DNA from 2 places in the Dyella sp. 2HG41-7 genome. Region 2 is predicted to be linked to the other one. Evidence: riboswitches for the same ligand, from Rfam matches in the RefSeq annotation. Region 2 holds a riboswitch; the other holds the start of a gene.
What was found. A riboswitch is a leader RNA that binds a small molecule or an ion and turns the genes downstream of it on or off. The one in region 2 is predicted to bind thiamine pyrophosphate.
Positions count from the first base shown of each region.

Region 1: it holds a riboswitch for thiamine pyrophosphate, as region 2 does, so the genes downstream of both, thiM (hydroxyethylthiazole kinase) here and thiC (phosphomethylpyrimidine synthase ThiC) in region 2, are expected to answer to the same signal.

Region 1 is NZ_JAJEJV010000004.1:2,419,250-2,424,416, reverse strand. It holds gene L0U79_RS12265 (hypothetical protein) at 402-707, shown strand; gene L0U79_RS12260 (GNAT family N-acetyltransferase) at 877-1,800, shown strand; gene L0U79_RS12255 (DNA-3-methyladenine glycosylase) at 1,807-2,406, opposite strand; TPP riboswitch at 2,480-2,598, shown strand; gene thiM (hydroxyethylthiazole kinase) at 2,653-3,462, shown strand; gene thiE (thiamine phosphate synthase) at 3,459-4,103, shown strand; gene L0U79_RS12240 (alpha/beta hydrolase) at 4,289-5,149, opposite strand.
Region 2 is NZ_JAJEJV010000003.1:31,873-37,039, forward strand. It holds gene L0U79_RS00160 (helix-turn-helix domain-containing protein) at 1-700, shown strand, start outside; gene thiC (phosphomethylpyrimidine synthase ThiC) at 747-2,624, opposite strand; TPP riboswitch at 2,717-2,810, opposite strand; gene L0U79_RS00170 (TetR/AcrR family transcriptional regulator) at 2,869-3,522, opposite strand; gene L0U79_RS00175 (hypothetical protein) at 3,608-3,937, shown strand; gene L0U79_RS00180 (protein-L-isoaspartate O-methyltransferase) at 4,100-4,759, shown strand; gene L0U79_RS00185 (TolC family outer membrane protein) at 4,790-5,167, shown strand, end outside.

The DNA of each region.
Region 1 (5,167 bases), on a different contig from region 2:
ACCTTGTGCAAAAGTTCAACTGTCGGGCGTGCGCATCCGCCTCGATGAACACGACACGTCCGACATGATGTGAAGTAACGCGGATCGCCGGAGTTAGGCGCTCAGACGATCCGCTGGCCACCACCAACTTGGTTACGGAGTTAACGATGGTTACGCTCGATCATACGGCACCCGCACGATCCCGTGCTCCCGCAGCGGTGCTTTGCGTCAATTACTTCACCGCCACGCCTTCGGCGCGGCGTCGGGCCATAGTGGGTTTCCGACGAAATGGAAGCAGCTGATTCCTACAAGTCGGACAGGTCTTACCTGTAACCCTTCGCGTCGCGTGCAATGCGCGGCGCGATCCCAAGCGTGCGCGGCATATGCCCTGCGCCACCGCTCCCCTGCGCAAAGGATTCCCCATGAAAGAAAAAGCCGATGGCGCCTGGCTAACCCTCAGCGCCAGCTACTTCGCCGCTCCCGTCGTTAATCCGCTTCGCCTGCTCGACGACGCATACACGCTGATCGAAAACGCGCACGGCGTTGTGCAACTTGTGCGCGATGCATTGCGGCTTTCGCCTTACGTCGACGCTCGCGCCCTAACCCAGGCCTTGAGGGCCGTCGAAATACTTATGGAAATGAGCGCCGGATCGACCGAAGCGGCCCATGTGCGCTTTGTGGAAATTGGCGATGGCTGGGTTGCCGCCTATGAAACGATGGACAAATAGCTTCGTGGTCGAACGACCATACAGAATGCCGCCACCCCCGTCGGATCGGAACTCGCCAACCAAACCACACCACTGTAACGACTTCCGTGAGAGACTCATCCAGAACGGCAGTGGCGTATAAGATCGTGTAACGCGTCATCCGATCCATTCAAAGGCCGGTGAATCTCACTTGTTTTCCAATCTCGCATACGACCTTCGCTCGGCCAACACCAGCGCATTAAGCGAAGCGGATTACGCCCATTGCTATGACACGTGGGGCGGTAGCTTTATTGTCCATCCGGATGTCTTGAAATATTTCGAAAATGCGCATGGCATAAAAGTTCGCTATCGCGGCTACTTCGAAAATGGTCAATGCGTAGGCGCCGTTCCCACTTGGGGTGCATTTATTGCGGGCGATCACTCTGCGCTGAGCGCCCAACATCTTATCGACAAGGTCGATTTCGGGTATCCGGCGATCTATTTGCCGATCGACCCGCAGCATCGCTGCACCGTTCTCTACAAGGCGAAGTATTTGCTGAACCAGCAGCGCTCGCAAATCGCCGGGTCGCTTTTCGTCGGGGGCGCCACCAAGAGCATGGCTATTCTCAAGCGAATTCCAGAAGAGCTGCCTACCGGTAAGAAAGAGTATGAAATGAAGGTGCGAAGGTTTGAGCGCCAAGGCGGAATCGTTCGCGACGTTCAGGAGTTCAGCGACGACGACATTGCCGGCATCTACACGGAGCTATTTGCGCAACGCTGGCAACGAAAGCCGCTCGGATCCGACTCGCTCGCCGAAACGTTTTCCGCGCTAAAAAAGTTTCTCTTTGGAAAAGTGCTTTGGCTCGACGAGGCCCCCGTCGCCATTCAAATCAATTTTCGCGCCGACACGCGCAGCACCATCTGCATCGACTATATAAACGGCGGCGTGGACAAGACGCTCAAGCGGCTTAGCCCAGGGGCTTTGCTTTCCTATATCAATGGACGCAATGCTTGGGAAGAAAGCCGGCAAAGCGGCAAATTGTTGATCTATAGCTACGGCAAGTCTAATGCCGAATACAAAAATCAGTGGTGCAACCCTGTTCCGCGCGGATTGAGCGGATACTGGCTTCCTTAGAGGCTCCTATTTCTTCGAAACGTAAGGACTATCCGGCACATACCAACGCCACGGATAGTCCGCCGCCTTGGTGAGTCCGATGCGCGTCGTTTGTACAAGCTGCGATGGCGGCGGCGTTCCATCATCCACCACCGCGTAGTCGTCGCCCGCGATCAGATCGATGCCGTTTTGCAACTTGGTCATGCTCATCGCTTGCGTGAGGCACGCGGGCCCGTTGCACAGTTGCCGATCGTTTTTCGCCAACGGACGCGCTGCGTACATCAAATCCAGGCCGGCGATGGGCTGCAAAGCGCGAATAAGCACGGCGTTGCCCTCGCCTTTCGGGCCGCACACCACGTTTCCGCACCAGTGCATGCCATAGGTAAAGTAGACATACATATGTCCCGGCGGCCCGAACATCACCTCCGTGCGCGGCGTTTTGCCTCGAAACGAATGCGCCGCCGGATCGTCGGCGCCGCGATAGGCCTCCACTTCCACAATCCGCCCAGCTCGCCCGTCCCGGCATATCAGCACCTTATTGAGCAGTTCCGGCGCAACGACGAGCGGGTCGCGGTTGCAGAACGCACGGGTAATCGGGCGGGATTTTTGCGTCTTGGTGGCTGCCATACCAAGAATGGTAAGGCATGCCGCTTCCGCTGGCCCAACGGATTTGACAATACGTACACGGTCGGCGACCCTGTTTATTCACCAGGGGTGCCCTGCCAAGGGGCTGAGATTCTGTTGGCGAGTACGCAGCGCAGTGACCCGTTGAACCTGATCCAGTTCGTGCTGGCGTAGGGATGGTGCAAACACGGGCAACCGTGCGTTCATCGTTCGATGTCGGCTGTCCTGGGTTTCTTACGGAGCCCTATCATGACTGCAGCCACACGCCATTCCTATGGCGAACTTTTTGATCGAATGCGTCAAACCTCGCCGCTCGTGCAGTGCATTACCAACTACGTTGCAATGAACTTCGCCGCGAATGTCTTGCTCGCCGCAGGTGCGTCGCCCGCGATGGTGCACGCACCGGAGGAGGCCGGCGAATTCGCAAAGATCGCCGGCGCGCTCACGATCAATATCGGCACGCTTTCGCCGTACTGGCTGGATGGCATGCGCAAAGCGGCGAATGCTGCGAACGAGAGCGGCAAGCCGTGGGTGCTCGATCCAGTGGCGCATTTCGCGACATCGTTTCGTCGCGAGACGACCGAAGAATTGTTGACGCTGCGGCCGACCGTTATTCGCGGCAACGCCTCGGAAATCATGGCCCTGGTCGGCGCCGCCAGTGCCGGTCGCGGCGTGGACAGTAGCGACACGGTGGAGAGCGCGGAAGCGTCGGCCGCCATGCTGGCCGGACGAACGGGTGCAGTTGTCGCTGTAACGGGGGCAGCGGATTTCGTCACCGATGGACAGCGCGCCGCGCGTATCGAAGGCGGCTCGGAACTTATGCCCAAGATCACCGCCATGGGTTGCGCCCTCACCTGCCTCGTCGGCGCAGTGACGGCCGTGGCGCCGGAGGATCCGCTCACCGCGACGGTCAGCGCGCTAGCCGCATTTGCCGTGGCCGGAACGCAGGCCGCACAGCATGCAGAGGGCCCCGGTTCGTTCGCATGGCGATTTATCGATGCGCTTGCTGCGCTCAATGGAACGATGCTGCGCGCACAGGCTAAAGTCGCGTTCGTATGAAAAAACCGTTCGATCTCTCGCTTTATCTCGTGCTCGATCCCGATCTTTGCCGCGAACACTCCATGGTGGAAACCGCGTGTGCCGCCGTCGCCGGCGGCGCTACCGTCGTGCAAGTGCGCAACAAACAGGCCTCGACCGCGGAGCGGATTGCGCTAGCGCGTGAGGTCAAGGACGCCCTGCGCGGCACGTCGGCGCTCATCGTGATGAATGACGATATCGACGCCGCGGTTGAAGCCGGCGTCGATGCGCTGCATATCGGTCAGCGCGACGTCGCCCCCGCTTTGGCGCGTACGCGTATCGGCCCGGATATGATTCTCGGTCTGTCGGTGAATTCAGAGTTTGCGGCGCAGGCAGTTGACCCCGCCGTGGTCGACTACATCGGCGTTGGGCCCGTGTTCGCCACGCCCACCAAGCCCGACCATGAAAAGCCCATCGGATTCGATGGCTTGGCCCGTATCGTTACGCTATGTCCCGTTCCAGCTGTTGCTATTGGGGGGTTAAAAAAAGCGCATATTCGCCAAGTATTTGCCGCCGGCGCGCAAGGAATGGCGGTTGTCTCCGCCATTTGCGGAACGCCCGATCCGATGCAAGCCGCCGCCGATTTTTGGGCGAGCATGCAAGGCGTGCGTGCAGGCATGTGAAGTTGTCATCAAGGGCCATTGCTCATTGGAACACCTGACATCTACGCCCTGATATGAGATAAAACGTCGGCCGGGAAGTCAGGCGCCGAGGAGGGGCCCCTCCTCAACATGGATGACCGATGCCCGACCGGGCCGCCGCCAAGGCGGCCCGTTTTATTTGGGCATATCGAACGTATCGCCCGACCTTAAAACACCGGCGGCGGCAATGTATGCGTCGGCGGCGAACGCACCAAGCCCAACAAATCATCGCTCAGCGCGGATGCGTGCGTGGCGAACAAGCCATGCGGGGCGCCTTCATACGGCCGGAAAATACTTCCCGGCAAAAGGTCCGCCGTGCGGCGGCCGTTCGACGCCAGCGGCGCAATGCGATCTTCGGTGCCATGGATCACCAGCGACGGCAAGTTGATGGCCGCCGCCATATCGCCGGTGAAATCCGTTTCGGCAAATGCACGCACGCACGACAGCATGGCGATACGCGACGCGGGATCGGCAAGCGATGTCACCCAATCCGCCACCGCCAGAGGAACGTGCGCGCCCTCGAACAGCTGCTCGACGAACTGATCGACATATGCAAAGCGATCGGCGCGAATGCGCGTGCAAACATCTTCGAAACGGTTCTCGTCCGCGCCATCGGGATTGTCTTTGTTTTTGGCGATGGTCGGCGTAAGCGTGCTCACCAACGCGAAGCGCGTGACACGCTGACCGAGATGGCGACTCATATAACGCACCACCTCGCCCGCCCCCATCGAATAGCCGACCAAAGTGACGTCGTGCAAATCCAAGGCGTCGAGCACAGCTTTCAAGTCGTCGACGAAACGATTGAAGTTATAACCGTCGGCGGGTTTGGACGACTGCCCGAAACCGCGGCGGTCGTAGGTGATGACGCGACACCCGTTGCTCGCCAACATAAAGGCTTGCTCTTCCCACATCGCATGATCGAACGGCCATCCGTGCAACAGCACAACCGGCGGCCCGTACCCGATATCTTCGTAAAACAGCTCGATCGACCGACCCAGGCTATCCGTTTCGACCTGCAACATGCTCATGGGATTCTCCTAAACTCC
Region 2 (5,167 bases):
CGAACATTACTGGTTTGTGTCGTGGGATCTGCGCGGCCTGCCGCCGCAGCGCCAAGAAACCTTGCCGCATCCGAACGTGCAGTTCGTCGTCGAGCCAGGATTGACCGGCGTCTACGGCGTGCATTCCGGCCGCTTTACGCGAGTGCTCGAAGGACAGGGACGCGTTTTCGGCATCAAATTCAAACCGGGCGGATTCTTTCCGTTTTTTGGAGGGCCGGTTTCCAACCTGATGGATCGCTCGCTCGAACCATCGCGCATTTTCGGCGACGACGCCGCGCGTTTCGAATCGGATATTTTCGCCAGCGCAGATATGGATGCGATGATGGCCGCCGCCGAACGATTGTTGCTGGCGCATCGACCATCCGACGATCCGAACGTTGCGCGCGTTACCGCGATGGTCGCGAGCATCGTCGACGACCGCAATCTGACGTCGGTCGAAGCGCTCGCCGCGCGAAACGGCATCACGCAACGCGCACTGCAACGACTGTTCAATCAATACGTCGGCATCGGCCCCAAATGGGTGATCAATCGTTATCGATTGCATGAGGCCGTGGCGCAATTGCAATCAGGCGCGTCAGTCGCCTGGACGGAATTGGCGCTCGCGCTGGGCTATTTCGATCAGGCGCATTTCATTAGGGATTTCCGCAAATTGGTAGGACGCACGCCTGCGGAATACGCGCGAGCCGAAGGTAAAACTTGAGGCGTGAGCAGCCGGCGCACGCCGGCCGCTCAAGCTCGCGACGCCATCACGCCTTGCGATAAACCTCCGCGCCTTGCGCGCGGAATTCGGCGGCCTTCTCGGCCATACCTTCCTCCAACGCGGCGCCTTCACCGACGCCATGCTCGGCAGCGTAATCACGCACGTCCTGCGTGATCTTCATCGAGCAGAACTTCGGCCCGCACATCGAACAGAAGTGCGCCGATTTGTGCGCATCCTTCGGCAGCGTTTCGTCGTGGAATTCGCGCGCCTTTTCCGGATCGAGGCCGAGGTTGAACTGATCGTCCCAACGGAATTCGAAGCGCGCCTTGCTCAAGGCGTTATCGCGCACCTGCGCACCCGGATGCCCCTTCGCAAGATCCGCGGCGTGCGCAGCGATCTTGTACGCGATGATGCCGTCGCGCACGTCCTGCTTGTTCGGCAGACCGAGATGTTCTTTCGGCGTAACGTAGCAAAGCATCGCCGTACCGAACCAACCGATCATCGCGGCGCCGATGGCGCTGGTGATGTGGTCGTAGCCCGGCGCGATATCGGTGGTGAGCGGCCCCAGCGTGTAGAACGGCGCCTCGTGGCACTTCTCCAGCTGACGCTCCATGTTTTCCTTGATCAACTGCATGGGCACGTGGCCGGGCCCCTCGATCATCACCTGCACATCGTGCTTCCACGCGATCTGCGTGAGCTCGCCCAACGTATCCAGTTCGCCGAATTGCGCAGCGTCGTTCGCATCCGCCACGCAGCCCGGACGCAAGCCATCGCCAAGACTGAAGGACACGTCGTACGCCTTCATGATCTCGCAGATATCTTCGAAGTGCGTGTAGAGGAAATTTTCTTTGTGATGCGCGAGACACCATTTGGCCATGATGGAACCGCCGCGCGACACGATGCCCGTCACGCGCTTGGCGGTAAGCGGCACGAAGCGCAGCAGCACGCCGGCGTGGATGGTGAAGTAATCCACGCCTTGTTCGGCTTGTTCGATCAATGTGTCGCGGAACAATTCCCAGGTGAGGTCTTCGGCGACGCCACCGACTTTTTCCAGCGCCTGATAGATCGGCACGGTGCCGATCGGCACCGGCGAATTGCGGATGATCCACTCGCGCGTTTCGTGGATGTTTTTGCCGGTGGAAAGATCCATCACCGTGTCGCCGCCCCAGCGAATCGACCACACCAGTTTTTCCACTTCTTCGGCGATGCCCGAGGACACCGCGCTGTTGCCGATGTTGGCGTTGATCTTGGTGAGAAAGTTGCGGCCGATGATCATCGGCTCGCTTTCCGGGTGATTGATGTTGGCGGGAATGATGGCGCGGCCGCGCGCTACTTCGTCGCGCACGAATTCCGGCGTAATCAGCTTGGGCAGCGATGCGCCGAACGATTCGCCCGCATGCTGATGGCGCAGCGCGCTTTGCTTCAGCGCTTCGATACGCTGATTTTCGCGGATGGCGATGTACTCCATCTCCGGCGTCACGATGCCGCGGCGCGCGTAATGCATCTGCGTGACGTTGGCGCCGGCTTTCGCGCGCAGCGGTTTGCGCAGATGCGTAAAGCGTACGGCGTCGAGCTTCGCATCGGCGGCGCGTTCGCGGCCGAATCGGGAGCTGAGGTCGGGCAGTTCTTCCACGTCGCCGCGCTCGGCGATCCAGGTGGCGCGCAACGCAGGAAGACCCGCAGCGAGATCGGCGCTGTAGTCCGGATCGGTGTACGGGCCGGAGGTGTCGTATACGGTGATCGGCGGATTGCTTTCGCCGCCAAACAAAGTGGGCGTCTGCGCCTGGCAGATCTCGCGCATCGGCACGTTCAGATCAGGGCGGCTGCCCTGCACATGGATCTTGCGCGAACCCGGAATGGGCTTGGTCACGGCTTCGGAGAGCTCTTGCGCGGCGCGCACGAGATCGGAGGGCAAGGCATTCATCGGCATTCGTCCTTCGGCTATCCGCGCAAATGGCGCGGAGTTCGTGCGCAATCCGCACAGTAACGAAGCGACGGCGCCAACGCACGAGACAGGTTCCGTGCGGCGAAGCTCCCTACACCGGTGCTAACCGGATCAGGTTCGAAGGGACTCTCTCAGCCGACTGCGCCGGCACCCCCGCTTCCAAACAACCTTTTCAGGCCCAGCTATTTGAACACGAAGCGGGGCGATAAACGAGTGAACGGGCTTAGCGCTTTATGGCGTAGGCGCGCAGGAACATGGTTACGCCGGCGCGGGCGTTTTCTTCCACTTCCTTGGCGTAGGTCTGCGCGCAGTCGGCGCAGCCGAACATGTGGCGCATCATCATGTCGCCCTTGATCAGCGAGATGAACTGGATGGCCGCGCGCGTCACATCGGTGATGTCGAGCTTGCCGGCATCGGCGGCCTGTTGCATCAGGCGCTCCAGCAGGGCGCGCGAGCGCATCGGGCCTTCTTCCCACATCAGCTTGCCGTAGCGGGGATTGCCCTGGCGGCAGTCGCTGAGAATGGCGCGGAACGTACCGACGGTTTCCGGGTTGCAGTCCAGATGCGCGTGAATCTGCGCGATGCGATGGAGTGTGTCGCCGATATCGGCGCTCGGGTCGTACTGGTAGGTCTCTTCGGGCAGCAGGTCTTGCACGCGTGCGCGGATCACTTCGCGGAACAAGTTGTCCTTATCGCCAAAGTGACTATAGACGGTCAGCTTGGATACGCCGGCTTCGGCGGCAATGGCGTCCATGCTGGTACCGGCGAAGGCATTGCGTATGAACAGAGCCTTCGCGGCATCGAGGATGGCCGCGCGCTTTTCCATGTCCTTGGGGCGGCCTGGCCCGTGCGGCTTGGTCAGCGGGATCGAGTTCATGGGTGCACCTTCACAAATCAAAAAACCCAATTTATTATACGGGTCGGTTTAATTATTTCCTGAATGATACCGAATATTTCGGCCGATGTGCGTAACGACCCCCGAATTGGCGCTTAGCGCCCACTATCGCAAGGCCCAGCGCCTACTTTCGGCGTGGTTGGACGCCGACTGGACAGCGCGCAGACAGGTATTCGCGATCCGCACCGCCCTGGCGGCGCTGGATGCGACGGATCGGCACCGCCTGACCCGCTGGCTGGCGTGGTGGTGCCTGGCGGTCGCTGGACGGGGCGAGTGGTTGCTCGGGCGTATCGAACGGCTGGATCCCGTGCTCGGGGCGAGTACCGAATTGGCGCTGTCGATGCTGCCGATAAAGGTCGATCCGAGCATCGTTTTTCGCGCTCGAAAAAGCGCGTAAGTGTCCGCGGACACAGGCGATTACATGACTTACGTCAGATCATTGCGATGACTTCCGGCACTTCGTCAAAACGGCACCTCACCGCACCCTAACCATTGTCGAAACGGGGTCTAAACGCTTATCCTTTTTGACCTTTTTTCGCTCTCTATAGGCTTGCTTTCCATGGCGATGAACTTCGATCAGGCGCGTCAAAACATGGTTGAGAACCAAGTGCGCCCTTGGGAGGTGTTGGACGGTCGCGTGCTCGAAGTGTTGCGCCATGTGCGCCGCGAGGATTTCGTCGCCCCCGCCCATCGTCAATTGGCGTTCGCCGACCTGTGTCTGCCGCTGGGTCACAACGAAGTGATGATGAAGCCGGTGATGGAAGGTCGCGTGCTGCAGGCGCTCGAACTGAAACCTGAAGACAGCGTGCTGGAAATCGGCACCGGTTCGGGCTTCCTCACCGCTTGCCTGGCCAACCTCGCCGCGCACGTCACCAGCGTGGATATCCATGCCGATTTCACGGCGGCCGCCGGTCAGCGTTTGCAGGCCGCAGGCGTCAGCAACGCGCAGCTGCTGACGGGCGAAGCCGTGAACGAATGGCAGCCGCAAGGCACGTTCGACGCAGTAGTTGTCACCGGCGCCGTTTACCGTATTCCCGACCGTTTCCTTGGCTGGCTCAAACCGGGCGGCCGCCTGCTCGCCATTCGCGGCGAGTCGCCGGCGCAGCAAGTGATGTTGATCACGCACGAGGGCAACGGCCGTTATCGCGAAGAGAATCTGTTCGAGACGGATCTTCCCTATCTCGCGCACGCGGAACCGCCGCGCCGTTTTGTTTTTTGACCCCGATCCCCGAACCTTACGAGGCGAATCATGCGCTTGAAGCTTCTGACCCTTGCCCTGACCCTGGCGGCAGTTTCCCTGCCCAGCCATGGCGAGGATTTGCTGGATGCATACCGTCAGGCGCGTGCAAACGACCCTGTACTGGCGCAGGCCGATGCCACGCGCATGGCGGTGCACGAAGGCGTCCCGCAGGCACGTGCGCTGTTGTTGCCGCAGATCAGCGCTGGCATGGATTTGAACCAGACCAGCCTCTCTGGCAGCAGCGGCCTGGGCCAATCCAGTGGCGCGACGGCGAGCGGCCATGAGCGCACGCGTTCGGTTTCGGCCACGTTGAGCCAGACCATCCTCAACCTGTCCGACATTGCCAGTCTGCAGGCCGCGCACTCCACTTCGGATGCGCAGGAAAAA